DNA from 2 places in the Salinibacterium sp. TMP30 genome. Region 2 is predicted to be linked to the other one. Evidence: predicted binding sites of a transcription regulator. Region 2 holds the regulator's gene; the other holds the start of a gene.
What was found. Region 2 encodes HrcA, which represses chaperone genes, less so after heat shock. Its sites were predicted from a motif close to TTNGCACTCGNNNNNNNCGAGTGCNAA; they were not measured.
Positions count from the first base shown of each region.

Region 1: groES (co-chaperone GroES) is a predicted target of HrcA. The motif match lies at 2,964-2,990, and genes of this name have one in related genera.

Region 1 covers NZ_CP151642.1:2,229,437-2,243,813, forward strand. Annotated here, with positions in the region: gene AADH44_RS10825 (ABC transporter substrate-binding protein) at 1-51, opposite strand, end outside; gene AADH44_RS10830 (ABC transporter substrate-binding protein) at 182-1,468, opposite strand; gene rarD (EamA family transporter RarD) at 1,525-2,469, opposite strand; gene groES (co-chaperone GroES) at 2,594-2,890, opposite strand; gene AADH44_RS10845 (SAM-dependent methyltransferase) at 3,015-4,202, shown strand; gene AADH44_RS10850 (hypothetical protein) at 4,218-4,895, opposite strand; gene AADH44_RS10855 (DUF4190 domain-containing protein) at 4,996-5,289, opposite strand; gene tsaD (tRNA (adenosine(37)-N6)-threonylcarbamoyltransferase complex transferase subunit TsaD) at 5,390-6,499, opposite strand; gene rimI (ribosomal protein S18-alanine N-acetyltransferase) at 6,496-6,987, opposite strand; gene tsaB (tRNA (adenosine(37)-N6)-threonylcarbamoyltransferase complex dimerization subunit type 1 TsaB) at 6,984-7,604, opposite strand; gene AADH44_RS10875 (tRNA (adenosine(37)-N6)-threonylcarbamoyltransferase complex ATPase subunit type 1 TsaE) at 7,588-8,163, opposite strand; gene alr (alanine racemase) at 8,160-9,296, opposite strand; gene AADH44_RS10885 (holo-ACP synthase) at 9,289-9,663, opposite strand; gene glmS (glutamine--fructose-6-phosphate transaminase (isomerizing)) at 9,672-11,522, opposite strand; gene coaA (type I pantothenate kinase) at 11,578-12,525, shown strand; gene glmM (phosphoglucosamine mutase) at 12,634-13,995, opposite strand; gene rpsI (30S ribosomal protein S9) at 14,022-14,377, opposite strand, start outside.
Region 2 covers NZ_CP151642.1:1,086,927-1,101,303, forward strand. Annotated here, with positions in the region: gene leuS (leucine--tRNA ligase) at 1-1, shown strand, start outside; gene AADH44_RS05310 (ComEA family DNA-binding protein) at 59-649, shown strand; gene AADH44_RS05315 (ComEC/Rec2 family competence protein) at 646-2,991, shown strand; gene holA (DNA polymerase III subunit delta) at 3,023-4,051, shown strand; gene rpsT (30S ribosomal protein S20) at 4,184-4,444, opposite strand; gene AADH44_RS05330 (DUF4190 domain-containing protein) at 4,833-5,264, shown strand; gene lepA (translation elongation factor 4) at 5,386-7,251, shown strand; gene AADH44_RS05340 (DUF1990 domain-containing protein) at 7,257-7,850, shown strand; gene AADH44_RS05345 (HAD hydrolase-like protein) at 7,860-8,537, opposite strand; gene hemW (radical SAM family heme chaperone HemW) at 8,637-9,887, shown strand; gene AADH44_RS05355 (DUF4870 domain-containing protein) at 9,912-10,286, opposite strand; gene AADH44_RS05360 (DUF4870 domain-containing protein) at 10,393-10,791, opposite strand; gene hrcA (heat-inducible transcriptional repressor HrcA) at 11,004-12,026, shown strand; gene dnaJ (molecular chaperone DnaJ) at 12,050-13,150, shown strand; gene AADH44_RS05375 (16S rRNA (uracil(1498)-N(3))-methyltransferase) at 13,160-13,891, shown strand; gene AADH44_RS05380 (histidine triad nucleotide-binding protein) at 13,909-14,259, shown strand; gene AADH44_RS05385 (PhoH family protein) at 14,339-14,377, shown strand, end outside.

The DNA.
Region 1 (14,377 bases), 1.1 Mb from region 2:
CCCACGACGGGTTCGCAGCGAAACGCGTGATCCAACGGGTATGGATGTCATCGCAGTCGCTCCTATCTACTGCTCAAAACAGAAAGCAGCATTTTTACGGTAGTGGCCAAACCGCAAAACACGAACTCAGTGAGAACAACTCGTCGCTCAAACAGTGCCCCCAGTCCGGGCAGCACCCCTCTTAGCCGAAGATGGCACCACTGTTAAACACGAACTTGTTTTCGCCGTCGTAGGTGTAGTAGCCCCAATATCCGGGCTCAATGTCGCCATCAGGGGTGAAGTTCACGGGCCCAGAAACACCGTCGTAATCGATGTCGTTGCTGGTCTTCAGGACATCAATACATTCAGCGAAACTCAGGCATTTCACGCCACCCTTGGAGACGTCGTAGAGCAACCCCGCAATCGCCTCCCCCGCATCATCCTTCGCAACGATCGCAGCAAGCGCGGCCAGCATCGTGGCGTCATAGGCCTCCATCGCGTAGCGATAGCTGGTCAATTTCGCGTTAGAGGCCTTGAGAGTCTTGATAAAGGTCTTCGACGGTTGCGCGCCCTCGATCACGCCACGTACACCCTTCAGCGTGCCGTTCTTGAATGACTGCGAATAGTCACCAGTGTTGAGCGAGGTGAGCCACAACTTCGACCCCTTGTAGCCCGCCGCCACGATCTTGCCGATCGCCGCCTTTGTCGCCGTGACCGAGTCATACGTTGATCCAACAACTACGACATCGGGTTGAGCCTTCTTGACGTTCGCGATCATCGAATCAAAGTTCGTCGTTGAACTAGCGAAGACCTCATCAGCGACAAGCTCAGTGTCGTACTCAGCGAGCGCCGCAACGAAGGTGTCGTGAAGCGCGGTGCCCTGAGCGTCAGCGACGTAAACGTAGGCGATGCGTTTCTTCGTCGCCCCACCCGCTAGTGCTTCCGCCAGTGCGTAGCCCTGCTGATCGTAGGCAGGGATTGTGCGGAAAAAATAGCCATCATCAAAAACGTCGGCGAGTGTCGAGAAGGTTGCTGCGGGAGATATGACGGGAATCTTGGCGTCAATTGCCAGCGGGATGGCCCGCTGAGCGAGAACTGACGACGACGGCCCGATCACCACATCGACCTTCTTTGACACCAACGCGGTGAACGACTTCTCGAGCGTGGTGGTTTTTGCTTCGCCAGAATCAACCGCGACAACGACTACCGGCTCGCCGTTCACACCACCAGAAGCATTGATCTCTTTAATCGCTGCAGCAACCCCAGCCGTTTGAGCAGCAGCGAGGAAGGAAAATGCTCCGCTCGTCGGAAAAATGGTGCCAACGCGCAGCACTCCATCACCGGACGGATCCACCGTGGGAGTAGGACTTGGCGACACTGCGGAAGGAGAAGAAGCTGTCACTGTCGGGCCAGGCGAAGTGCACGCCGCAAGAACGACGACAACTGATGCTGCACCGACCAGACGGAGAGTCGCGCTAAACCTCGTCATGATTTGCCTCTCTCGGCACGGCGATCTTCGGGCGACCACGTACCTCCACAGGAATACTACGGTGCGCCGGGCGCTTCAGCGGGTGAACCAAGCCGGGTGCGAGAAGAGTGGCGGAACAGATCAAACGTGAGGATAGCCAGCGCCACCCACACAATGGCAAACCCCAACCAGCGCTCTGGAGGCATCGCCTCGTGAAAAATGAAGACACCAACGACCAACTGTAAGATCGGCGCCAAATACTGCGCAAGGCCCATATATGTGAGCGGTAGACGACGAGCAGCGGCGGCAAACAAGATCAGCGGAATCGCGGTAATCGCCCCCAAACACAGAGTCAACACCGTGTGACCGGTGCCAACTGTTCCCACCGTGAGAGTGCCATTAGCGCTCAACATGAGCAGAACAACAATCGCGATGGGCGTCAAAAAAGCTGTCTCGACGGCCAAGCCACCGAGGGCATCCGCTTTCCGCCCGACGCTCTTCTTGACGAGTCCATACAGGCCAAAACTGAAGGCGAGCCCCAGAGCGATCCACGGAAAACTGCCGTAACCGATGGCAAGCACAAGAACGGCAAGCGCACTGATACCGAGGGCAAGCCACTGCAGAGGACGCAGGCGCTCACGCAAAATAAGCACGCCAAGCAACACCGTGACGATCGGGTTAGTGAAGTAGCCAAGCGCCGCTTCAACAATGTGGCCGTTGACGCTCGCATACACGTAGATCAGCCAGTTGACGACAACAAGCGCGCCCGCGAGGCCGAGGCTCCAGAAAGTTCTGCGATCGCGGATGATCGCCAGCACCCGCGCGTAGCCTCGAGTAACGAGCAGAAGCGCCGCACAGAACACGAGCGACAAGACGATGCGCCAGGCTACGATCTCGATCGCGCCAGACTCCTTGAGCGAAAAGAACACGATAGGCATCGCGCCCCACAAAACGTAGGCGGACACCGCAAAACCGAGGCCGCTAGGTGATACGCGGTCAGTCGCGTGAGAAGTCGTGGACACCTCTAAAGCTTAGGGCTGCGGCGCTGCCTGACACGACATCCACAAATCACAAAAGCCCAAGGCGCGAGCCTCGGGCTTTCATGATGCCGAACAGCGAGGTTCGGCGAGGATTTAGGTATTCGCGTTAGCGAACGACCACAGCGAGCACGTCGCGAGCCGACAGCACGAGCAGGTCGTCTCCGCCGTACTTCACTTCGGTTCCGCCATACTTGGAATAGATGACCTTGTCGCCTACTGCGATATCGAGCGGCACGCGGTTTCCGTTGTCGTCGATGCGACCGGGACCTACGGCGACTACTTCGCCCTCCTGGGGCTTCTCTTTCGCAGTGTCAGGAATGACGAGCCCAGACGCGGTGGTCTGTTCTGCATCGACCTGCTTGATAACAATGCGATCCTCGAGCGGCTTGATAGACACCGACACGTTTGACCTCTTTCTAAAAGTTCTTGGGTTGGCACACTCCGTGTGAGAGTGCCAGATCAACTATACGGCTTGGTTGGCACTCGATCAACGTGAGTGCCAATACAGATGCGGATACGGTTAGACAATGAATCAGAGCGAATTGCGTGAGCTGCTTTCAGCTGAAGGCCTTCGCCTGCTGGACTCCCTTCCCGTCTGGCAACCCAGCAATGAGATCGTGCGAACCGTCTCCGAACTCCGAAAAGCCGGCCACAGCCCCGGACTCGTCGCCGCCGTACTCAGCCAATCAAAACTACGCGCAAAAGCGATAAGCAAGTTTGGTGCATTCGCCGAACGGATGCTCTTCACCGAGGCCGGGCTCGAACAAGCCACTCGGCTCTCCGTTGGCTCACTACACGCCGGCCGCTTTAGCAAGGCTGGCGTGAAATGGGTGGCTGATCTCGGTTGTGGAATCGGTGCCGATGCCCTCGCGATCGCGGGTCTTGACCTCAATGTCACCGCGGTAGAGCGGGACGAAACCACCGCAGCCATCGCAAGCTACAACCTCGCCCCTTGGGCCAACGCCCAAGTACTCCACGGCGATGCCGAAACAACAGACCTCACCGGAATCGACGGAATCTACCTCGACCCAGCACGTCGTGACGCCCGCGTGCGTCTCACCAACCCTGCCGACTGGACCCCCTCACTCGACTTCGCGTTCGGACTGGCTGAGCGCTATCCCACCGGAATCAAGCTCGGCCCCGGCATCGATCGCGATGTGATCCCCGACAATGCTGAAGCCCAGTGGGTGTCGGTCGGTCGCGAAGTCGTCGAGCTCGGACTCTGGTTCGGGGCTGTTGCTCGCGACGGCATCCGCCGCTCGGCGCTCGTGATCGGCGATCACGGCACCGCCGAGATGAGTGCACCCGCCGACAGCGTGGACGAAGCCCCGGGAGAATTGGGACAGTTTCTATTTGAGCCAGACGGTGCCGTCATCCGTGCACGACTCATTGGAGATCTTGCCCGACGGTTAAATGGCCGGATGCTCGACACATCGATCGCCTACTTCAGCGCGGATGCCGCAGCATCGTCGCCATTCGCGACGTGTTTCGAGATTGTGGCCGACTTCCCTCTCGATAAGCGGTCGCTGAAGAGGGAACTAGCAACGCGCAAGATTGGCACCCTAGAAATCAAAAAGCGCGGGGTCGATATTGACCCCGCGACTTTTCGAACTTCGCTTTCGCTAACCGGCGAGAACAGTGCCACATTGATTCTGACGCGTGTAGCTGGCAAACGCCGGGCGCTACTGGCGCAGCGCGTGCCGCCCTCGGTTTAGCGAGTTGTGGACTAGTTAGAAGTTTCCGCGAAAGCCGGTCCCGAACTCACTAACGCCAGCAAACAGCAACGCAAAACCTGCGATGACGATAACCCCGGTGATCAGACCAATCACGACGCTGATATACCCGGTAATGAGGCCGGTGAGCCAGTAGGGACGGGCATACGGCTGCTTCTTCTGCGCCATGTGACCCATGACCACCGCGGCCACGCCGGGTAAGAACCCGAACACGACGAATGACAAAAGGATGCCGGAAATTCCGGTAACCATCGAAGCGATCGACAAGCCCTGCGCCGGACCAGCCGGAACCGGCGCGAACGGCGCTTGGCCTGGCGTCGACGCACCCTCGTAGCCGGGGATCGGGGTGCCGCTAGGGGCGGAGTATGGGTCAGCCGATGCAGCCGGAGTCGCTGAGGGCGCAACCGGCGGCACCGGAGGGGCTGACGGGGTCGCAGGAGTCGAGGGGGTCGCAGGAGTCGAGGGGGTCACGGGTGTTGTCTTCACTGGAGGTGTCTTGGCTGCGGTGGTCGTCACGGCAGGCGTCGACTTCGCTGCGACCTGTGCAGCAGCCGGCTTCTTAGCCGCAGGCTTCTTGGCTGACGGAGTCGCCTTTGCCTTGGGCGCGCGTGAAGCGACAGGTGTAGCGGGAGTGGGGATCGACGGGGTTGCGCCGTCTGAGTTGTTGGTAGCCATCCGCACACTTTAGCAAGCACAACTCAACAGCTGCCCAGCAACGACTTCGGGGCCCGCGCTACTGTGCGGGCCCCGAAGAGTAAGAAACTGAGGTGCGGGCTTAGTAGGTGTCGAATCCGCCCGCTGCACCCAAGAAGAAGAGGGGAATGAATATTGCAAACAGCGCGATGAAAAACCCGACGAGTCCGAGGTACCCGAGCACGAGACCGATGATGGCGAGCACGTTGCCCTGTTCGCCGGTCTTCTTGATCTGGCTGAGCGCAATGTGGCCCGTGACAATGCCGATGAGGCTAAGCCACAGGATCGATGTCACCAGGGAGACGATCGAGAGTACGTTCCACTTGGCAACCGGCGCGCCTGTTGGCGTCGAGGCGTAAGGCGTGGGTTCTGACATGACGGAATGCTCCTTAGTAGATGAAACCGAAAGCGGCGCCACCATATTCTCAGCCTGAGAGAACGCTGTCAATGCGTCTCGACTAGAGCATAACGTGTTTTTAGGACTGAATTTGGGTGACCGGGAGGGTCGAGTCCGCGCTAAAGCCGAGCGTAGAGGGCTGTTTGCCCGCCATTACCAATTGGGCACCCAGAGCGGCGATCATCGCACCATTATCTGTGCACAGTGACAGCGGCGGGATTCTCAATTGGATGCCCGCAGCATCGCACCGCTCCTGCGCGAGTTCTCGCACACGGGCGTTAGCCACGACTCCGCCGCCGAGCAGTAGGCGCGGCACACCACGATCTACACACGCCGCGACCGCCTTAATCAGCAGGATGTCAACGACTGCCTCACGAAAACTGGCCGCGACATCCGCAATCGAAAACTCTGTTCCGGCATCGTGTTCACGCTCGACCCAGCGCGCGACGGCAGTCTTCAGTCCCGAGAATGAAAAATCGTACCGGTGCTTCTCCATGTCTTTAGCCTGACTCAGACCGCGGGGAAATCGGATGGCCTGAGGATTGCCCTCTGCGGCAACCCGATCAATCTGAGGCCCACCCGGATAAGGAAGCCCGAGCAATCGGGCCACCTTGTCGAAGGCTTCCCCGGCAGCGTCGTCAATTGTTTCGCCGAGAAGTTCGACATCGGAAACCAGATCGCGAACGTGCAGCAACGATGTATGACCACCAGACACGAGCAGCGCGATCGTCGGAAGGTCAATTTCTGTTCCGTCGTCGCGCAACACATCAGCTCCGACGTGCCCCACAAGATGATTGACGGCATACAGCGGTTTGTCCGTTGCAACGGCGAGCGCCTTCGCTGCGGCAACACCCACCATGAGTGCGCCAGCAAGTCCGGGGCCGCTCGTTACAGCAATCGCATCAATCTCGTGAAGCTCTATCCCAGCTTCTCGGAGCGCCTGCTCGAGCGCTGGCTGCATCGCCTCAAGGTGTGCGCGTGCCGCAACCTCAGGGACGACCCCGCCGTAGCGCGCATGCTCGTCCATGGATGATGAAATGACGTTGGCGAGCAAGCGGTTACCACACACAATGCCAATTCCTGTCTCATCACAACTGGTTTCGATTCCCAGCACAAGAGGCTCAGTGGTGTTGTTCGGCAGGCTTCGGTTCGCTGGTGCTGTCCGAGTAACGGTCGCAGGCTGGCTCATACCCCCACCGCCGGAGACAGTTTGGCTTCGGGAATGGTGAGGCGCATCACGATCGCATCGACGCCATCGGGTTGGTAGTAGTTCGGGCGCACCGCGATGCGTTCAAAGCCCAACGAATCATAGAGTCGTTGCGCGGCAGGATTGTCGTCGCGTACCTCCAAGAAGAGTTCACCTGCCCCGCGATCACGAGCCTCCACCATGAGCGCGTACATCAGCGCACGCCCAATGCCGTGGCGTCGAGCATCCGGAGCAACAGCAATAGTTTGGATGTCGGCCTGCCCAGAACGGAATGGAGCGCGCAAGCCTGCATACGCTTTCACCTGCGTCGGCTCCCCCACAGGATGCGCGACCAGATAGTACCCGTAATTATCAGCGAGCTCAGCGCTCATCATGTCGCGGGACCAAGCGTCGTTGGCGAATTCGCTCACCTCAATCACCATGATGGCGTCGAGGTCGTCGGGGGTAGCGCGACGCAATTGCCAGCTCATGCGGTTACTCGTTTCGGTCCTGCGGAGAGGGTGACGTCTGGTGAGCGCAAGTAAAGGGCCTCTTCGCCGGCAAATTCGCGCCCGTTGACTTTCATGAGCTGGGCCAGGGTTGCCAGGTTTGCGGCGCGCACCGTTGCGGCTTTCCGCAGCGCATAGTGGTCGAAGTGTGGCACGTGAGTGGCGAGCTCTGCGGCGGGAGCGAGCGCGGGTCCGGCCTCGCGAATGGGCAACCCCGCGTCATCCATTCCCGCGTAGGTTGACCAATACAGCTCTTTGCGTCTCGCATCTGTGGCGATCAGGACTGGCGCGGTTTCGCCGAGTGCGATGGCATCATGAGTGACAACCCGATACAGCGGCAGGCCGGCACCGAAAGCAAAAGTGCGCGCGGCAACGATGCCCACCCGCAGCCCAGTGAAGGGCCCCGGCCCCATTCCCGCCACGACACCGGTCAGGTCGGTTACAGCGAGTTTGGTGTCTGCGAGACAGCTGTAGATGAAGTCGCCAACGACTTCGGCATGCTTTCGGGTGTCTGCAGAGTCGCACTCCGCGTGCACAACGCCCTGCGCATCAACAATCGCGACGCTCGTTCCTGCCGACGTATCAATCGCTAAAAACATCAAGCCACCTCAAATCTGCCCACTTGGGGCCGAAACCGGTCACCGTCACGGCGCGCGGTTCAACTGCCTCTTCGGCGAAATCATCGTCAGAGTGGTTCTCGTCACCCGCGCCGGTGGGTCGCGCAATATCGACGTTCAGCCATGACTTACTAACTCCATCGAGCAAACCTGCACCCCATTCGACCACAACAATGGATGCCTCAAAATCGATGTCGAGATCGTCGAGTTCTACAGCGCTGCCCAAGCGGTAAGCGTCGACATGCACGAGGGGCGCCTGAGCTGGCGATGATGACGATGCCGACTCCGGTTCCGGTTGCTGTGTCGCTGTCGGTATCGATATCGATTGCCCCAGTCGCGGATGCGTGCGCGCGAGCACAAAGGTCGGGCTCGTCACGGTGCCGCGGATGCCGAGAGTCTCACCAATCGCTCGCGTGAGGGTGGTTTTTCCTGCACCGAGTTCGCCATTGAGCAAAACGAGGTCGCCGGCGTCGAGCTGCCCGGCGATTAGTGACCCGAGATCAGCCATCCGCTGGGGGGAATCGACCACGAGTCTGGTCATGGTTCGTACCTGCGCACCACGCGCGGTCCGATGCGAGTCACGATCTCATAGTTGATGGTTCCCGCGGCCGTCGCCCACTCGTCGGCGCTGGGCACAGGCATCGCAGAGCCAGACGCAAGCGAAGAGTCCACAGAGTTCGAAGGGTCGCCAAATAGTACTGCACGATCGCCCACGGCAACCGGGGCATCACCCATGTCGACGACGATCTGATCCATGGCAACCCGGCCAGCAACCCGGCCTCGATAACCGTTGATCGTGACGGGGCCGCGGTTGGAGGCATGGCGCGGAATACCATCGCCGTACCCCACGGGCACGAGCGCGAGAGTGGTGTCGGTCTCGCAGTGAAAGTCGAAGCCGTACGACACTCCCGCACCGGCCGAAGCGCGTTTCACAGAAACGACGGGGGCACTCAAGGTCATCGCCGGCACCAGACCTAGAGCCGAAGCATCCACATCATCGGACGGGGCAAGGCCATAGGTGCTGATTCCTAGTCGGACCATGGTGAAGCGGGCATCGGGGTGTTTGATCGCGCCTTCCGAGGCCGCCAAGTGACGGAATTCTGGCCGAAGCCCCACAGACTCCGCCATCACGATGGCTGCGGAGAATTGTTGGATCTGCTGTGCGTCATTCTCCGCGCCAGCATTGGCCAGGTGACTCCAGATTCCCCGTACACGGATCCGCCCGGCAAGTTCGTGCGCCGCGGCAGCGTCGAAGAACTCGTGCCAGTCGCTAAGAGCAGCCCCGTTGCGGTGCAGACCCGTATCGACCTTGAGGTGAACGAACGCAGTTCCGGATGCCGCAGCGACTTCGGCCAGTTGTGCAATGTTGCTGACACCGAGGTCTACATTCGCGCGCACTGCTTCACCGAATATTGCCCCCGGCTGGTGCAACCACGCTAAGAGTGGAGCGTCGATGCCCGCGGTTCGCAGCGCAAGCGCTTCGGTCAGGTCAGCAATGCCGAGCCAGTTCGCACCACCAGAAATGGCGGCGCGGGCACTTTCGATGGCTCCGTGGCCGTAGCCGTCGGCTTTCACGACCGCCATTACCAGCGCAGGGGCGACCAGAGCGCGCAAAGTTTCTACGTTGTGCGTTATCGCGCCGGTGTTGATCGTTGCGAGTCGAAGGTCAGTCATGGTGGGCCTCCGCAATAACGTAAGCGATTGCGATGCCCGCGTCATGGCTCATCGACAGGTGAACGGAGGTGATCCCGCGACGTTCAGCAATTGCTTTTGTGGCGTTCTGCAGTTCAAACGACGGATTTCCGAGCGCGTCAGAGACGACCTTCATGTCGTGCCAGGTAACGCCACTAGAGTCGCCCAGGGCCTTGATGAGCGCTTCTTTAGCGGCAAAGCGGCCGGCAAGTGAGCGCAGCGGTCGCGTCGCACCATCCTTCAATTGTTCGCTCTGAGAGAACAGGCGCGAGGTGAGGGTCGGCGTGCGCTGCAAAGCACGTTCGAAGCGGGCGATGTCGACGACATCTACACCGATCCCCACAATCACGGTGAGACCTATTCGACGGTGACAGACTTCGCGAGGTTGCGCGGCTGGTCTACGTCGAGTCCCTTCGCTGCCGAAAGTTCCATACCGAAAATGTGCAACGGAATCACTGCAAGGAGCGGCTCAAAGAACGAACCGGCAAGAGGAATGGGGATGACCTCATCGGCGAACGGCAGCACCGCTGCGTCACCTTTCTCAGCGATGGCAATGACGCGAGCGCCACGCGCACGGATCTCCTGAATATTGGAGACAACCTTCTTGTGGAGCGAGTTGGGATCGCGCGGGCTGGGAACGACCACGAAAACAACCTGACCGGGCTCAATGAGAGCGATCGGACCGTGCTTGAGCTCACCAGCGGCAAATCCCTCAGCGTGAATGTACGCCAATTCCTTGAGCTTCAGTGCGCCCTCAAGAGCGATCGGGTAACCCACGTGACGGCCCAAGAAGAGCACCGACTGGGTGTCCGTCATCCAATGAGCCAACTGCTTAATCGACTGAGAGGTAACCAAGACTTCAGAGATCTTGTCCGGGATCGCCTGCAATTCGGCAACGTTCTCACGAATTGCCTCATCGCTGAGCGTGCCCCGCACACCCGCAATGTGCAGCCCAATCAAGTACAGCGCAGTCACCTGAGCCACGAAGGCCTTCGTGGATGCCACAGCAACTTCAGGACCAGCGTGCGTGTAGACCACAGCGTGTGACTCGCGCGGAATCGTTGCGCCGTGCGTGTTGCACACGGAAACAACCTTTGCGCCGGATTCCATAGCGAACTTGACCGCCATGAGTGTGTCCATGGTCTCGCCAGACTGGCTGATCGAGATCACGAGGGTGCGCTCCGTGAGAATCGGGTTGCGGTAGCGGAACTCGTGAGCCAGCTCAACATCCACCGGAACACGGGCCCACGCCTCGATAGCGTACTTGCCAAGCATCCCCGCGTAGGCCGCAGTTCCGCACGCAATGACAACGATGCGGTCGATGTTCGCGATGATCTCGTCACCGAGCGGCTCGAACTCGGTGAGCTTGACGAGCCCATCCTGAACGCGACCAAGAATTGTGTTGGCTACGGCATCCGGCTCTTCACTGATCTCCTTCGCCATGAAGCTCGACCAACCGCCTTTTTCGGAGGCCGAAGCATCCCAGGCGATATCAAACTCGTCAACCTCAACAGGGTTGCCATCGAAGTCGATGACCTCAACAGAGTCGGGGCGGATCGTGACGATCTGGTCTTGGCCGATAGCGACGGCGCGACGAGTGAACTCGACGAAAGCAGCGACATCTGAGCCCAAGAAGTTTTCTCCGTCACCCAAACCGATCACCAAGGGTGAGTTGCGGCGAGCACCAACAACAACACCGGGCTGGTCTTCGTGAACCGCGAGCAGAGTGAATGCCCCCTCAAGGCGGGCAACAACACCGCGCAAGGCTGCCGTAAGGTCGCCAGTCTTTTCGTATTCGCGACCGACGAGAATTGCCGCTACCTCGGTATCGGTCTCGCTGGCAAAAGTTTCTCCCTCGGCCAGCAGCTCGTTCTTTAGCTCAGAGAAGTTCTCGATGATGCCGTTGTGAATGAGAGCAAGCTTCGAGTCGCGACTCAAATGCGGGTGCGCATTCACATCGGTGGGGCCACCGTGGGTAGCCCACCGCGTGTGACCGATGCCCGTAGAACCGTTACCGAGAGGTGTTTCGGCAAGGTCATCCAGCAGCATCTGAAGTTTGCCAGCACGCTTGCGTGTTCTGAGCACCCCAGCCTCGTCGATAATAGCGACCCCAGCGGAGTCGTAACCCCGGTATTCGAGACGTTTGAGACCACCGAGGAGAACCTCAAGGCTTTTGTTGTCACCGACGTAACCCACAATTCCACACATAGAAACGAGTTTAGTTCCCCAAGCTGGGTATCGGTGCGCCGTTAGGATGAAGGCGATGCACGAAAACGGCTCCGCACACGCTCAAATCTCTCCCTTTCTCGAAATCGATCGGAGCGATTGGAGCGGACTTGCGCCAAAAATGGAAGTTCCGCTCACCCAAGCAGAGCTAATCGAACTCCGCGGACTCGGCGACGAACTCGACCTCACCGAAGTCTCAGAGGTCTATCTTCCGCTGAGTCGACTACTCAACCTGTATGCAGAAAACGCTCAGCGACTTCATGCCGCCACCACGCAGTTTCTCGGCGCCACAACCACAAGCACACCATTCGTCATTGGCGTTGCCGGCTCGGTAGCCGTCGGAAAGTCCACCATCGCGCGACTGCTGCGCGAACTTCTCTCGCGCTGGGACGGCACCCCCCACGTCGAACTCATCACCACCGACGGGTTTTTGCACCCCAATGCCGAGCTAGAACGCCGCGGCATCCTCGAACGAAAAGGGTTTCCCGAAAGCTACGACCGTCGGGCACTATTGCGGTTCGTCAGCAAGATTAAAGCTGGCGTCGCTGAAGTGCGCGCTCCGTTCTATTCGCACCTGGCCTACGACATCATCCCGGATGCCGCTATAACAGTGCGCAAACCCGACGTGCTCATCGTCGAAGGGCTCAACGTTTTGCAACCGCCGACGCCCGGCAACAGGCTCGCCGTCAGCGACCTCTTCGACTTCACAATCTATGTGGATGCCCGCACAAGTGACATCGCTCGCTGGTACGAGGAGCGCTTCCTTCGCCTCCAGCGCGGGGCGTTCAGTAACCCGCGTTCATACTTCCACCGCTTTGCCGATCTCAGCGAGAGCGCCGCCCGCGCACGCGCCCAACAGGTCTGGAAGCTCACCAACGAACCCAACCTCGTCCAGAACGTATTGCCGACGCGACCTCGCGCATCACTGATCCTGCGTAAAGATGCCAACCATGCGGTCTCGAAAGTGTTGTTGCGTAAGACCTAGCGTGGCGCGCTGCCACTATTCACGGGGATCGGCCGGTGTCTAGTTGGCCATTGTCGAATCGGGCAGTGTCGCGTTGGCCGGTATCGGATCGGCGAGCTCGGGGCGGAATTAGTTGCCGAGCTGAGCACGGACGACTGCGGCAAGGCGATCGGCCATCTGTTGTGCAACCTCTTGGCGCTCCGCCTCAACCATCACGCGAACCATTGGCTCCGTTCCCGATGCGCGCAGCAGCACCCGGCCCGTTTCGCCCAGTTCTGCCTCCACAGCGGCAACCGCATCCGCGATTACGCTGTCGGAGCCCAGCGAGTGATGGTCGACGCCCCGCACGTTCACGAGAACTTGCGGGTACACCGTCATTACTGAAGCCAACTCGGCAAGCGTCTTGCCCGTTCGCTCCATTTCGGCAACAAGATGAAGGCCGGTGAGGATGCCGTCGCCGGTGGTCGCGAACTTGGTCATGATGACGTGACCAGACTGCTCCCCGCCGAGGGAAAGGCCGTGCTCACCGAGTGCTTCGAGCACGTAACGATCGCCGACCTTGGTTTCGAGCATCTTAATGTTGTTCTCGGCCATGGCGCGGCGAAGCCCCAGATTGCTCATGACGGTCGCAACCAGGGTGCGGTCTTGAAGAACACCGCGCTCGGCCATCGATACCGCCAGAATCGCCATGATCTGGTCACCATCAACGACCTTGCCGTCTTTGTCGACGGCGAGACAGCGATCAGCGTCACCATCATGGGCGATACCAATATCTGCGCCGTGCGCGAGCACTGCCACAGCGAGGTTGTCGAGATGGGTCGATCCGACACCGTCGTTGATGTTGATGCCATCGGGGTCTGCACCGATGACCGTGACCTTGGCCCCGGCATCCGTAAACACCTGTGGCGATACTCCGGAGGCCGCGCCGTGAGCGCAGTCGAGCACAACGTGGATGCCGCCGAGCTGGTTAGGTAGTGTCGACAACAGGTGCACGACGTAGCGGTCTTCAGCGTCGGCGAATCGTCGAATGCGGCCAACCTCAACGCCCGTCGGAGCGAGGCTGGGGGCTGCGAGTGCTGCTTCGATGCGGTCTTCGACCTCATCGGGAAGTTTGGTGCCGCCCTGACCGAAGAACTTAATTCCGTTGTCGGGGGCGGGATTGTGCGACGCGGAGATCATGACTCCGAGGTCGGCTTTGAAGTCAGCGACGAGGAATGCTGCTGCGGGGGTGGGGATTACTCCGGCGTCGAAGACATCGACGCCAGAGCTCGCGAGCCCCGCGGATACCGCGGCTGAGATGAACTCACCGGATACCCGCGGGTCGCGTGCGACTACGGCAACGGGTCGACGGCCGGAAGCTCGACGACCATCGGCGACTCGGCCCTGACCCAGTACGACAGCTGCCGACTGAGCCAGGCCAAGTGCGAGCTCTACAGTAAGATCGCTGTTCGCGAGTCCGCGAACGCCATCCGTACCAAAAAGACGTGCCATGCGTTGCCGCTAGCGCGTGAAGCGCGTTAGCGCTTCGAGAACTGCGGAGCCTTACGCGCCTTCTTGAGTCCAGCCTTCTTACGCTCCTTGACGCGAGCGTCACGGGTAAGGAAGCCAGCCTTCTTGAGGATCGCGCGGTTGTTCTCTTCATCGATCTGGTTGAGCGAACGAGAGATGCCTAGACGCAGCGCGCCAGCCTGACCCGAAGGGCCGCCGCCGGTGATGCGTGCGATTACGTCGTAACCACCGAGCAGGTCAAGAACCTTGAAGGGGTCATTGATGAGCTGCTGGTGAAGCTTGTTGGGGAAGTACTCGGCGAACTCACGGCCGTTGACCGTGATGGTGCCCGAACCAGGAACGAGGCGAACGCGGGCAATTGCCT
Region 2 (14,377 bases):
ACCGCACATATCGACACTGCGCGCGCTTGCGGATCAGGAGCGCGCGTAGTTTCTGTGCGTGGAAGAGTTTGAGCAGGCTAGGCGCGCGCGATTGCGGCTACGCGTCGGGGCAGTCGTCGTGTTGGTGTTGGTCGCGCTCGGCTGCGCCGTGCTCGCCACAGCTCTCTCTGCGCGACCAGAGTCGGCAGAGATCGCTCGGGGTGAGCCTGGGGAGCCCTCGGGCGAATTTGCGCTCAGTTCCGGGTCGGTTTTCGTGCATGTCACCGGGGCCGTCGCGAGACCCGGCCTCTTTGAACTCGCTGACGGTGCCCGCGTCATTGACGCGATTGCTGCCGCTGGAGGCTTCACCGAGACCGCCAACCGTGACGAGCTCAATCTCGCACGGCTGTTAACTGATGGCGAACAGTTCTCAGTGCCCACAGAAGGCGAGCAGGTGGCGGATGCTGCGGCATCCGATTCGCGGGTGAATCTGAACACGGCGGATGTGGCCGCGCTCGATACGCTGCCACGAGTCGGGCCGGCGATGGCGGCCCGAATCTTGGCGTGGCGCGATGCTAATGGTCGATTCACGAGCATTGATGATCTCCGCAACGTCTCAGGGATCGGGGATAAGACCTTTGAGGGGCTCCGCGAGCTGATCACCGTATGAACCTCGATCTGAGGTTGAGCATCCCCGTTGCCGCCGCGTGGTTGGTCGCGGTGCTGCTGATTGGTGTTCCGCAGTGGGCCGTCGCGAGTGCGGTGGTTTTGTGGCTTGCCGCGGGCGTCGCTACCGCCTCTGCCGTCGTCTCTCGGCGGCAGCTATTGGCCAGTGTTGCGCTTGCATGCGCGTTGGGAGCCCTCTGTTCGACCTCCGTTGCGGTGCACGCGGATGCGCGTCAGCCTGAATCGCTGAACGATCTTGCCGCTCACCACACTCTGGTGGAGGTATGGGGCACGACAACGTCGACGGTGCTAGCCGATGCGGAATACTTTCAGGCCCAGTTGTCTTCGGTAATTGTCGACGGGCAGGCGCTGCAGTTGAGTTCTCCTGCGCTGGTCTTTCGTGAGAGTAATCGCTTCGGTGCGAACGATGCAGCTGTGGCACCACCGACTCACGAATGGGGAATAGGCGTCGAGTTCTCGGTCGCAGCAACGCTCACTGCAACCGAGCCGGGCGATGGTCGAGCGGTGTTGGTTTTTGCGTCGGAGGGCCCTCAGTGGCGCGCCGACCCTCCGGCGTCTGTCGAGTGGGCGAACCAACTCCGGCGTACGTTTGCGACCGCAGCCCAGATCCTTCCGGGTGGTGGCGGAGAACTCATTGGCGGGCTCGCGATCGGCGACACCGCAGCTGTCAGTGAAGAGTTGGATGCGGCGATGAAAACAAGTTCGCTGAGTCACCTCACCGCGGTATCGGGAGCAAACTGCGCGATCGTCGTTGGTCTGATCATGGCACTCGGCGGCAGACTCGGCGCTCACCGTGTGTTGAGGATTGCGCTCTCAGTGCTAGTACTGCTGGCGTTCGTCGTTGTGGTCACCCCAGACCCTAGCGTTCTTCGAGCGGCGCTTATGGCGACGCTGGTACTCATAGCGTTGGGCAGTGGGCGACCAGTCAGGGGCATGGCTGTGCTCTCGCTCGCGGCGATTAGCCTTCTTGCTTTCGACCCGTGGTTGTCGCGCAATTTCGCCTTCGCGCTGTCAGTCTTCGCAACGGCGGGCCTGTTGCTGTTTGCCGAACCGTTGGCTCGACTCTTGGGCCGATGGTTGCCGCAGTGGCTCGCGCTCGTCATCGCAGTGCCTCTCGCAGCACAACTTGCGTGCCAACCGGTGCTCTTGTTGTTGCAGCCAACGCTGCCCTCCTATGGGGTTCTCGCGAATGTTCTTGCCGCCCCGGCGGCACCGGTAGCTACGGTGGTGGGTTTGGCGGCCTGTGTCGCGCTCTCGGTGTTTCCACCCCTGGGCATCGGCTTGATGTGGATTGCTTGGTTGCCCTCCGCGTGGGTGGCTGCTGTGGCAACATTCTTCGCCGACGCGCCTGGCGCGCGCATCCCCTGGTGGGAGGGTTGGGTAGGTGTGCTGGTGCTCAGCGCTGTGACGGTGCTCCTGTTAGCGGCTTTGGTGATGCGTGATCCGTGGCGCCGCCGGGCACTCACAATGCTCGTGGTCGCGTCGACTCTTACGGCTGCGGTGACCGCCGGCCTTGGGGTAAGCGCAATGCTGTCCTGGCCCAAGGATTGGCAATTTGCACAATGCGATGTAGGTCAGGGGGATGCGGTTGTGGTTCGCAGCGATGAAAGGATTGCTCTGATCGACACCGGTTCAGATCCGCAGCGCGTCGACTCCTGTCTCACACGCTTGGGCATACAGCGAATTGATCTGCTGGTGCTCACCCATTTCGACCACGACCATGTTGGTGGTGCAGCCGCCCTGATAGGCCGGGCGGACACGGTGCTTGTTGGGCCCACCGGGTCCGCACAGGATGTCGCCCTGCTCGACACTTTCGCGATAGCCGGTGCTCATGTGCTTCCTGCCAGCACCGGCGATCGCGGCGAGCTTGGTGAGCTGCGTTGGAGTGTGCTCTGGCCGGGCGAGCGGCTGGCGGGTATTGATCCGGGAAATGATGCGAGCGTGATCGTCGAGTTTCTGCCGCGGCCCGATTGCGAACACCAGTGTCTGAGCTCGGTCTTCCTTGGCGACCTAGGCGAGAGTGCGCAGGCACGGCTCCTCGGCGAGAGAAGGGTGTCTACGGTGGATGTCGTCAAAGTCAGTCATCACGGTTCCGCTGATCAATATCCACCCCTCTATGCTGCGCTTAACTCAACCGTGGGATTGGTGGGCGTCGGTGCAGGCAATGGCTACGGGCATCCCACCGCTGATGCACTCGACATGCTCAACGAAACAGGCATTACGGCGGTGCGAAGCGACACCGAAGGGCTGGTTTTGGTCTCGCCCGCGACCCGCCCGGGAGCCGTTCGGCTGTGGTCGGAACGGCACGTCAGCGGGCAAGGATAGGCTGGGGTCGCAGTTCTAAGTGAGGAGTCTCGTGGCCGCTAAACCCCCAGCGCGATCGCCGGCAAAGTCGAAGGTTGTTATCCCGCAATTGACGTGGAACAACGTGCGCCCGGCGCCAATCGTGCTCGTCAGTGGCACCGAAGGTTTCCTTGCCGACCGTGCGATTCGGTTGCTGCGCGACACCCTCAAGGTTGAAGATCCCAGCCTCGAAGTGAGCGACCTTGAGGCCGACCAGTACGCCCCTGGTGAGCTCATTAGTTTGGCGAGCCCCTCGCTCTTCAGCGAACCGCGAATGATTCGCATCACGAACGTTGAAAAATGTTCCGACGCGTTCATTACAGAAACGCTGAAGTATTTGGATGCACCCGCCGACGACACCTATGTCGTGCTCCGTCATGCCGGGGGAGTGCGTGGTAAGAAGCTGCTCGACGCTATCCGTGGCGGAACGGGTGGTGGAATCGAGGTGGTATGTGTCGACCTCAAGAAGGATGCGGAGAAGTACGACTTCGCGGCCGCGGAGTTTGCGACTAAACGTCGACGAGTGACACCCGGAGCGCTGCGCACCCTCGTGTCTGCTTTTTCTGCTGATCTGGCCGAGCTGGCTGCTGCGTGTCAGCAGCTCATTGCCGATGATGCTGATGAGATCAACGAGGCGACTGTTGCTCGCTACTATTCTGGTCGGGTCGAAACCAGCGCATTCAAGGTTGCGGATTCTGCGATCGCGGGTCGCTCAGGTGAAGCTCTTGTGTTGCTGCGTCATGCTCTCGCATCTGGTGCTGATCCGGTTCCGATCGTTGCGGCGTTTGCGTCAAAACTGCGCACGATGGCCAAACTCTCTGGCGGCGCAATGTCGTCAGGGCAGGCGGCGAAGACTTTCGGGATGGCGCCGTGGCAAGCAGATCGGGCGATGAAGGATTTGCGCGGCTGGAGCGATGCTGGGCTTGGCTCCGCCATTGAGGCAATCGCCGATACGGATGCTCAGGTCAAGGGCTTGGGGCGCGACCCCGTTTTCGCGTTGGAACGCATGATTACCGTTGTGGCGGCTCGAGGCATCCGCTAACTAGCGGCGCCACCCGACAACATGCGGCCCAACAACATTCGGCCCTACAACAAGTGACGCAACAACAAACGCCTCCGGCCGCGAGCGGTGGAGGCGTCTGTTGTTTTTCGGCAGTGTGCCGATGTGAGGTCTTTAGAGTGCGGCGACCTGCTTGGCGATAGCCGACTTGCGGTTCGCTGCTTGGTTCTTGTGCAGCACGCCCTTGCCTGCGGCCTTGTCGAGCGTCTTGCTCGCTGCGAGGAGGCGCGCGGTGGCGGTCTCTTTGTCGCCAGCCTTGATTGCTTCGCGGGTTGCACGGATAGCGGTCTTGACCTGGCTCTTGACTGCACGATTGCGGTCTTGTGCCTTCTTGTTGGTGCCGATGCGCTTGATCTGCGACTTAATATTTGCCACGTGTATGTGCTTTCTTGTTTGTGGATCAGAGATGGTGGGCGGCCGTGGAAGAGAATCGGTGTTCTGATTCCCGGCCGCGATGCGCATACTGTTCGACAAAGAACCTTATGCATAAGCCAACAGGCAACATTACCAGCGCGGTGGAGCTAAGGCAATTGCGCAGCAATTGTGCGACCCCAGCGCCGGGCAAACTGTGTTTGCTCGGGCTTGTCGGCGGGTTCCCGCCTTGGCTGCAGTCTCCCGCCCATCAACATTAGGGCTGCAGGGCTTTCTCTACCTGTTTGCGACGCCATATTCGCGGGCTCAAGCCGCCGGCGACGAGTTCCCGCCAACATTTTCGGGGGTTATCCCGATTCCTCGGGCATTCCGCGTTTCCTAGTGTCGAGGTATGACTTCTTTAACTATTTCTGATTCCCCTGTCGATTCGTCCGCGGGGGTGCTCACGCCTTCTCGCGAGGGTGCTGCGGGTGCTGATGCAGCGCCCGACGACCGTGCCGTGCCGACCGATTCGGCATCCCCAGCCCCCGATCGCCCAGTTGCACCAGCTGCACCAGCTGCAGCTTCTGCCGCGCGCACATCCCGCACGATGAGTATTTTGGCGTTGAGCTTGGGTATTGCGTCGCTTTTCTTTGCTCAAAGCGTTGTTGTGCCGCTGGCAGCTATCGTCTTGGGCGTTTTTGGTCTTCGGGATGAGCCTGCGGGGCGAAGTTTCTCTATTTGGGGCATTGTGTTGGCTTGCGTCGCTACCTTCGGTTGGGTTGTTGTTGTGGCTGCTGGCGCATTGATTTCGCTGCCGTTTCTTTTCTTCGCCGCGTTCTAGAAGCGCCTGAACGTGCCTGAACGTTCCTGATCGGTGCCCCTGCGGCTACTAAACCGTGGGTCGGCCCGCTATTTCGTCGGGGTGCACGCAGGATCGTCGCTCTCGTGGGAGAATTGGGCGGATGTCTCCTCGCGCCTCTTACACACTTGAGCCTGCTTCGACCGATCCGGCGTTTATCCGCAACTTTTGCATCATTGCGCATATCGATCATGGCAAGTCCACCCTCGCTGACCGCATGCTGTCGGTCACGGGGGTTGTCAGCGACCGCGATATGCGGGCCCAGTATCTCGACCGCATGGATATTGAGCGTGAGCGCGGCATCACGATCAAGAGCCAAGCGGTGCGCATGCCGTGGGCGCTGATTGATGAGAACGGCAAAGAGCAGTCGTATGCGCTCAACATGATTGACACGCCTGGCCATGTGGACTTCACCTATGAGGTGTCTCGTTCGTTGGCGGCGTGTGAGGGCGCAATTCTTTTGGTTGATGCGGCGCAGGGCATTGAGGCGCAGACGCTCGCAAACCTCTATTTGGCACTCGAGAATGATCTGACGATCATTCCGGTGCTGAACAAGATTGATCTTCCTGCTGCAGATCCTGAGAAGTATGCCGATGAGATTGCGGGTCTCATTGGTTGCGATCCATCAACGGTGCTTCGGGTTTCTGGCAAGACCGGTGTCGGCGTGCCCGAATTGCTCGATGAAGCTACGCGATTGATCCCTGGCCCTATCGGCGACCCGTCAGCTCCGGCCCGCGCAATGATTTTTGACTCTGTCTATGACGCCTACCGGGGTGTTATTACTTACGTTCGCATGATCGACGGCAAGATGGCGCCGCGCGAAAAGGTCATGATGATGTCGACGAAGTCAGCTCACGAGTTGCTGGAGATTGGGGTGAGTTCACCTGAGCCGACCCCCACGAACGGTCTCGGCGTCGGCGAGGTTGGGTACCTCATTACGGGTGTGAAGGATGTTCGCCTCAGCAAGGTTGGCGACACGGTCACTAACTTCGCAAAGCCGTCGACTGTGCCGCTTCAGGGCTATTCCGAGCCGAAACCGATGGTGTTCTCGGGTCTCTATCCCATCGACGGTTCTGACTACCCGGTGCTGCGTGAGGCACTAGACAAGCTGAAACTTTCGGATGCTGCGCTCGTTTACGAGCCTGAGACTTCTGTTGCGCTCGGGTTCGGTTTCCGTTGTGGATTCTTGGGACTGCTGCACTTGGAGATTGTGCGTGAGCGTCTTGAGCGCGAGTTCAACCTCGACATGATTGCGACTGCACCTTCCGTAATTTACGAGGTCATGAGCGATGACAAGAGCGTCACGACGGTCACTAACCCGAGTGAGTTCCCAGCCGGGAAGATTGTCAGCGTTACCGAGCCGATGGTGAAGGCATCCATTCTTACTCCTAAAGACTTTGTCGGAACGGTCATGGAGCTGTGCCAGTCGCGTCGCGGAACCATGCAGGGCATGGAATATGTCGGAACTGACCGCGTTGAGCTTCACTACACCATGCCTCTCGGCGAGATTGTGTTTGACTTCTTCGACCATTTGAAGAGCCGCACGCAGGGTTATGCGAGTCTCGACTATGAGCCCAGCGGCCATCAGGAGGCCGATCTCGTGAAGGTCGACATTCTGCTTCAGGGCGAGGCCGTCGATGCGTTCAGCGCGATCGTGCACCGCGATAAGGCGTATGCCTATGGCGTGCTGATGACGGAACGTTTGAAGAATCTGATTCCGCGTCAGCAGTTTGAGGTTCCCATCCAGGCCGCAATTGGCGCACGCATCATTGCTCGCGAGTCCATCCGGGCGATGCGTAAAGACGTTTTGGCGAAGTGCTACGGTGGCGATATTAGCCGCAAGCGAAAGCTCCTTGAGAAGCAAAAAGAGGGCAAGAAGCGCATGAAGATGGTCGGTCGCGTAGAGGTTCCCCAGGCTGCCTTCATTGCGGCGCTGTCTGGTGAAGTCGAAGGCAAAGAGAAGAAGTAGCCGAAGTGGATTCCCGCACCTACCCCAATGCTCCCGTAACGTACGGCGCGGTGGGTGCCACGCGTGGCAGCACTTTCACTGTGCTCCCGCCGACGGGGTTTCGACGGGTTGATCGTAGCGCTCGAATCGGACACGGTGAGGAACGTTGGGAGTTCGCGCATCAGCAGATTCTGACGTGGGGTGTGAAGCGTCGCAGCGGCTTTGGTGTGACGCTGTTGCCGCGCGACCCGGCGGGCGAAGTGCTCGACCTGTCACAGGACAACGATGCGCATCCGAAGGTTCGTCCTGGTGACACGATCGTACTGTCGATTGGTCGCGGTCGATTGACAGCGCACGAGCCGGTTCGGGTCGTTTATGTCGTTGATGAGCCTAAGGTTGCTGGCTTTGCGTACGGAACGTTGGAGGGACATCCGCTGCGGGGTGAAGAATCGTTCATGATCGAACGTCGCGACGATAACTCAGTGTGGATGACGGTTCGTTCGTTCTCTCGACCATCATCGACCAAGTGGATGCTGCTGTCGCCGGCTTTGCGAATTTTGCAGCACGTCGTGGTTGGCCGCTATTTGCGCGCCCTAGCCGGAACGATTCCTACCCTGTAGCGTCTCGGCCTACCTGCGTTCCTTAAGCTCGGTAATGGTGGCAAGTACCTCGTCGAGCCCACTGACGAGGTCATCAACGACAATGAGCGCGTTTGTACTGCGGAGTTCGTCAACCGAGTATGCGCCGGTCGCAACCGCAATGAAGGGTAGCGATGCAGAGTCGGCGGCTAGCCCGTCGTTGGGGGTGTCGCCGATGATCACGTGTGTTCCTTCACCGAGCGTGGGGGCCACGAGCGAGGTGAGGTGAGGACGGTTGGGTGAACGATCGCCGAAGAACGAGTTCTGCCAGTTGAAGTCGTCGATGGAGTAGCCGGCTGCTAAGAGTTTGTAGCGCGAATGCAGCGGACCATTTCCGGTGAGTAGTGCATTTCCCCAGCCTCGGCCCGCAACTTCACGCAGTGCCTGTGGTCCACCAGCAACCGCCTCGCGGGTATATCCGTTCTCGTGTTGGGCGCGCGTACGCACGTCGAGTTCAGCGAGCAGGTCGTCCAGCATCGCCAGTGGGTGGCCGTTGAGCTCGAGCAGTTCGGTGAGTAGCTGCCCCTCAGTCATCCCGTGCGGGTTGGCAATGCGGTGGCGTGGCGGGCCGCCGGTGACGCGGCTGAATGCGTCGAGATAGACAGTTGCTCCGTCACGAGAGTTGTGAATGAGTGTGCCGTCGATGTCCCACAGGATGTGCGTTTTCACTGTTTCATTGTCCCACGCTCGGGGGTGCGACAATTGAGGGGTGTCTGCATGCAAGAGTTGCGGCAGGCTCTCGTGATCGGCTGCTGAGGGGACTCGTTCGTGCCAGGTGCTTTGCCCATTGCAGATCCAGCACCCCTCGATGGCGCACTTCCCGCATCCGCCGCCGTCGGCTCTGAAGGTCGCCCATGGAGTGTCTACATCCACGTTCCGTTTTGCCGGGTGCGGTGCGGTTACTGCGACTTCAACACGTACACGAGCGACGAGTTGCGCGGGGCCAAACGATCCGACTACGCGACGGAAGCCATTGCAGAAATCGCGCTGGCATCCGCGGTGTTGTCTCAGGCAGGCGTCGCTTCCCGACAAGCATCAACAGTGTTTTTCGGTGGCGGCACGCCTACTTTGTTGCCAGTGACCGACCTCACTCGGATGCTTGCTGCTGCGCGTGACACGTGGGGCTTCACTTCGGATGCCGAGGTGACCACCGAGGCAAATCCTGACTCTGTGGATCGAGACTATTTGCTCGCGCTCAAGGAAGCGGGCTTCACTCGTGTGTCGTTCGGGATGCAATCTGCGGTGCAGCACGTGCTCGCAACCCTCGAGCGAACTCATGACCCTGAACGCGTACCACATGTGGTGACGTGGGCGCGCGAGGTGGGGCTCGATGTGAGTCTTGACCTGATCTACGGCACACCGGGGGAGAGCCTCGAGGATTGGGAGCGCTCACTCGATCACGCCATTGCGCAGAACCCCGACCACATTTCTGCCTACGCGTTGATTATTGAGACGGGAACCAAGCTGGCCGGGCAGATCCGTCGCGGCGTGGTTGCCCCGGTCGATGATGATCTGCAGGCGGACATGTATGAGCTGGCCGAGCAGAAACTGAGTGCTGCGGGGTATGAATGGTATGAGGTCAGCAATTGGGGCAAGGCCAGCAATGATCCTGACGTGAGCAATACCAGTCGCCACAACCTTGGCTACTGGCTTGGCAACGACTGGTGGGGTGTTGGGCCTGGTGCACATAGCCACGTCGGCGGAGTGCGCTGGTGGAATGTGAAGCATCCTGCCGCGTATGCCGACCGCATCGCTGCCGGACACTCGCCCGGAGCTGGTAGAGAGATACTCGCTGACTCCAGCAAGTACTTGGAGCACGTGTTGTTGCGAACCCGAGTGCGGAACGGTCTCCCCATAAACACGCTCGATGCGGATGGCCGTAATGCAGTCGCTGGTCTCATTGCTGAGGAGCTCGTGGATGCGCGTGCGGCCTTGAGCGGAACGATTGAGCTCACGCTGAAGGGGCGCCTGCTCGCGGATGCCGTGGTTCGACGATTGCTCGCTGACGCCCCGATCTAGAGCGGTGAGGGTGGTGGGTTCGAGCTACTTAATAAAGGCAAATGTGAGCGGATAGCTGTAGGCCTGCCCATTGTTTGCGGCGATTGCGGCGATGATGCTGAAGATGACAATGATTACGCCGATGGCGAGAATGATCAAGACTCCGATGCCCGCGATCGAGAGGATTCCGCCTAAAAAGAATCCGATATACATGGTGATCTGAAAGTTCAGTGCGGTGCGGGTGTGCGCGCGCACGAAGGGACCCCGGTCCTTGAAGACGAGGTAGCCGACTAGCGCGGGAATGAATGCGAAGAAGATTCCACCAATGTGAATCAACGTCGACCAGAGCTTCTCGTCGCTCGGACTCATCGGTTGGATCGGTGCGTACGGAGAACTGTTGGGGGGTGTGGAGTCTGACATGACTCCATTAAAGCCTGCATCGGGCAAAAGCGTGCATTGGGCAAAAGAATGGCCCCGAGAGCCTAAGCTCCCGGGGCCGAGTCTTAATTGGCTACTAAATTTTGTGTTACTTGACGAGGCGAAGTGCGAAGGGGTAACGGTAGCTCGTGCCGTCCTTGGCCTTCGTGAATGCGATGATCGAGTAGATTACGCCGACCGCCCAGATTGCGAAGCTGAGCAGGCCCTGGATAATTGCGAAGAGGCCGAAAGTCACAATGGAGAGGATCAAGCCGAGGATAAACAAGGCGACCTGTGCGATCGCCAGTGTGATCTGGAAGTTCAGCGCTTCCTTGGCTTCTACATTGGTGAAAGTGCCGCGGTCCTTGAAGATCAGCCAGATGATGAGTGAGGGCAGGAAGCTGAGGATTCCGCCCAGATGAGCGAATGACGCCCACTGGTTGTCCTCAGCCGTTGTCAGTTGCGCTGCCGGCTGCGGTGCGGCGGGCTGCGGATTTGCGTCAGTCATGTGTTCGTGCCTTTCAGGTGAACGAGGGAAGTTCCCGGGTTTCATCAAAATGCTCGGTGTAACACCTGAGCATGTCCCCGGAGGGGTAGCGCCCAAGTACAGACACACGCTAGCGCTAAAGACTCGCGCGGTGCAACGGGTGTGTCGTGGTGTGTCGAGTAAGATTGGCAGTCGAACGGATTGAGTGCCAATCAAGAGAGGTGGGTGGTGGCATGGTTTCCGCCCGCGGACTTGATGTGCTTCGAGTCATCGTGCAGGACTACGTTGCTACGCGCGAGCCTGTCGGATCCAAGTCGATAGTGGAGCGTCATTCTTTTGGCGTGTCTGCAGCAACGATTCGCAACGACATGGTTCTGCTTGAAGATGAAGAGCTGATTGCCGCGCCCCACACCTCGTCTGGTCGCGTGCCCACCGATAAGGGCTACCGGATGTTTGTAGACCAGCTTGCCGATCTGCGGCCCCTCACAAGCGCCCAACGTCAGGCGATCGAATCTTTCCTGGGCCAAGCAGACGACCTTGACGATGTTCTTGCCCGCACGGTGAGGATGTTGTCCCAGCTGACAAACAGCGTCGCGCTCGTACAGTATCCCTCGCTGGCAACCGCTCGGGTGCGTCACATTGAGTTGGTCCGACTGAGCACTTCGCGCATCATGTCGGTGTTCATTACAGATTCTGGCCGCATCGAACAACGGCTTCTTGATGTTTTCGAGCCCCTTGATGATGTGTTTCTTGGCGAAATGCGGGCAAAGTTGAACTCCGCTCTGAATGGGCAGTCGCTGCCGGAAGCGGCGGAGCGGCTCGCGAATTTTGCCGACATTTTTCCTGTCGAACGCCAACCGATTGTCAGTCAGGTGGCATCCAGTCTGGTTGAGCAGGTCTTGGCAAACCGTCATGACAAACTCGTATTAGCGGGCACAGCAAACCTTGCGCGAACTGAGCAAGACTTCGCGGGGAGCATTTTTCCCGTACTTGAGGCAATAGAAGAGCAAGTTACTTTGTTACGTCTCTTTGGAGAGATGCAGGTAACTAGCGGTTCTGTGTCTACTCGCATTGGGCGCGAGAACGCAGAATTCGGACTTGAAGAGACGTCTGTCGTTACGGGTGGGTATTCCTCGTCGGGCGGAGGCGTCGCGCGATTGGGTGTGTTAGGCCCAACTCGCATGGACTATTCGAACAATATGGCGGCAGTTCGCGCAGTAGCGCGGTACCTGTCACGACTTTTAGAAGACAACTGAGCTCGTAAGGAGCAATCGGAACTTTGGCAGATCACTACGAAGCACTCGGCGTTGCGCGCGAGGCCACGCCCGAAGAAATTAAGAAGGCGTACCGCAAGCTCGCTCGAGAGTTGCATCCCGACGTCAACCCCAGCGCCGACGCGTCTGAACGATTCAAGACAGTCACGCACGCCTATGACGTCTTGAGCGATCCGCAGCAGCGTCAGCAGTACGACATGGGAGGCAGCGGTGGCGGTTTCGGCGGCGCAAATTTCGGCTTTGGCGACATTTTCGAAACCTTCTTCGGCGGTGGCGGTGGCGGTCAATCGGTCGGGCCTCGTTCACGACGTGAGCGCGGTCAGGATGCCCTGCTGCGCGTTGAGGTGAGCCTCAAGGACACGATGTTTGGCGTATCGCGCGATATCGAGGTCAACACGGCTGTGCTGTGTGAGACCTGTGAGGGTAGCTGCTCGGCACCGGGCTCTTCACCGGTGCGCTGTGACATTTGTCAGGGCAGCGGTCAGATACAGCGCCAAGTACGCAGTCTTTTGGGTAACGTCATGACCTCGAGCCCGTGTGGAACGTGCCGCGGCTACGGCAACATCATCGTGAACCCCTGCGCCACGTGTGCAGGACAGGGCCGAGTGCGTGCGCAGCGCACCATTTCCGTGGACATCCCGGCGGGTATCGAAACTGGGTTGCGGTTGCAGATGCCCGGCCAAGGTGAAGTCGGGCCGGCGGGTGGACCCAACGGTGACCTCTTCCTGGAGATAAAGGTTCGTCACCACGACGTCTTTAGCCGCTCCGATGATGATTTGCTTGCGACCGTCGAGGTTCAGATGCTCGATGCGATCTTGGGCACCACCGTCACCCTTGACGGCTTGGACGACACAGTCGAAGTGCATATTAAGCCCGGCACGCAGAGTGGCGAAGTGCTCACCGTTAAAGAGCGGGGGATCACGAGCCTGCGCGGTGGCGGTCGAGGTGACCTGCGACTGGGCATCCAGGTGGTCACTCCGACCAAGCTGAGTGGCGCAGAGCAGACGCTCGTTAAGCAGCTCGCGGCGATCCGCAAGAACAAAGCGCCAGAGTTTGCTGAGTTCCAGCAGGGACTCTTTGCGAAGTTGCGCGACCGGTTCCTGTAGGCGAACACAGTGGCTCATCTCTATATCGATGAAGAACTCGACGACGCGAAGGTCGGCGACACTGTTTCGCTTACTAAGGCGGAGGCGCGCCACGCGGTAACAGTATCGCGACTTGCCGTCGGAGAAACTGTCGCGATTAGCAACGGCGCAGGGCTCACCGTTTCTGGGCGAATAACCACCGCAGAACACACCGAGCTCAGCATCGAAGTTGCCGAAGTGCAGCACGCTGCCCGAAACACTCCCGCTGTGTTCCTTGCGCAAGCGCTCGCAAAAGCGGACCGAGATGACCTCGCCGTTCAAGTCGCCACCGAGCTCGGCATCGATGGCGTAATTCCGTGGTCGGCTGCGCGCAGCATTTCGCGTTGGCAGGGCGCAAAGGTTGCCAAAGGCCGCGACCGTTGGGCAGCAATCGTGCGCGAGGCGAGCAAGCAATCGTTACGCACCTGGTTGCCCGACGTGCTTGATCTCGTCACGACGAAGCAACTGGCCGCGTTCGCTTCCAGCACCCGGATGCTCGTGCTCGAGCCAACCGCAACCGAGACCATCTCCGACCTTGTCGTGGATGATCGCGACATTGTGCTCGTCGTCGGACCCGAGGGTGGCGTGGCAGATCATGAGCTCGAGCTATTGACGGCGGCCGGAGCATCCACGGTTCGACTGGGTAGTGAAGTTCTGCGCACGTCAACGGCGGGCCCTGCGGCGCTTGCGGTCCTTAACGTCAAGCTTGGTCGCTGGGGCTAGAGGTTTAGGCTAGAGCTATGTCTGATTCCCCTTCGATCTTTACTAAGATCATCGCTCGCGAGATTCCCGCGGATATCGTCTTCGAGTCAGATTCCGTAATCGCGTTTCGCGATATCGCGCCCCAAGCGCCTGTGCATCTGCTCGTCGTTCCTAAGACCGAGGAGTTTTCCAATGTTGCCGAGCTTGCCGCAGGCAATCCGGCATTGCTGGCTGAGCTGGTTTCGGTGGCACAGCAACTGGCCGATGAGCACACGCAGAGTGAGTACCGATTGATTTTCAACACCGGCGAAAGTGCCGGTCAAACCGTGTTCCACGCTCACGCTCATGTGCTCGGTGGACACCTCGAGGAAGGCACCCTTGGTCATTAGTGACTCCGAGTCCGTAGGCAGTGAGAAAGCACATCCCCCCGAGCGCGATAGCGTATCGATTGAAGTAGATGGCGTAGCCATGGTGCGGCTGCTAGGCCCACACGATCGACTGTTCCGC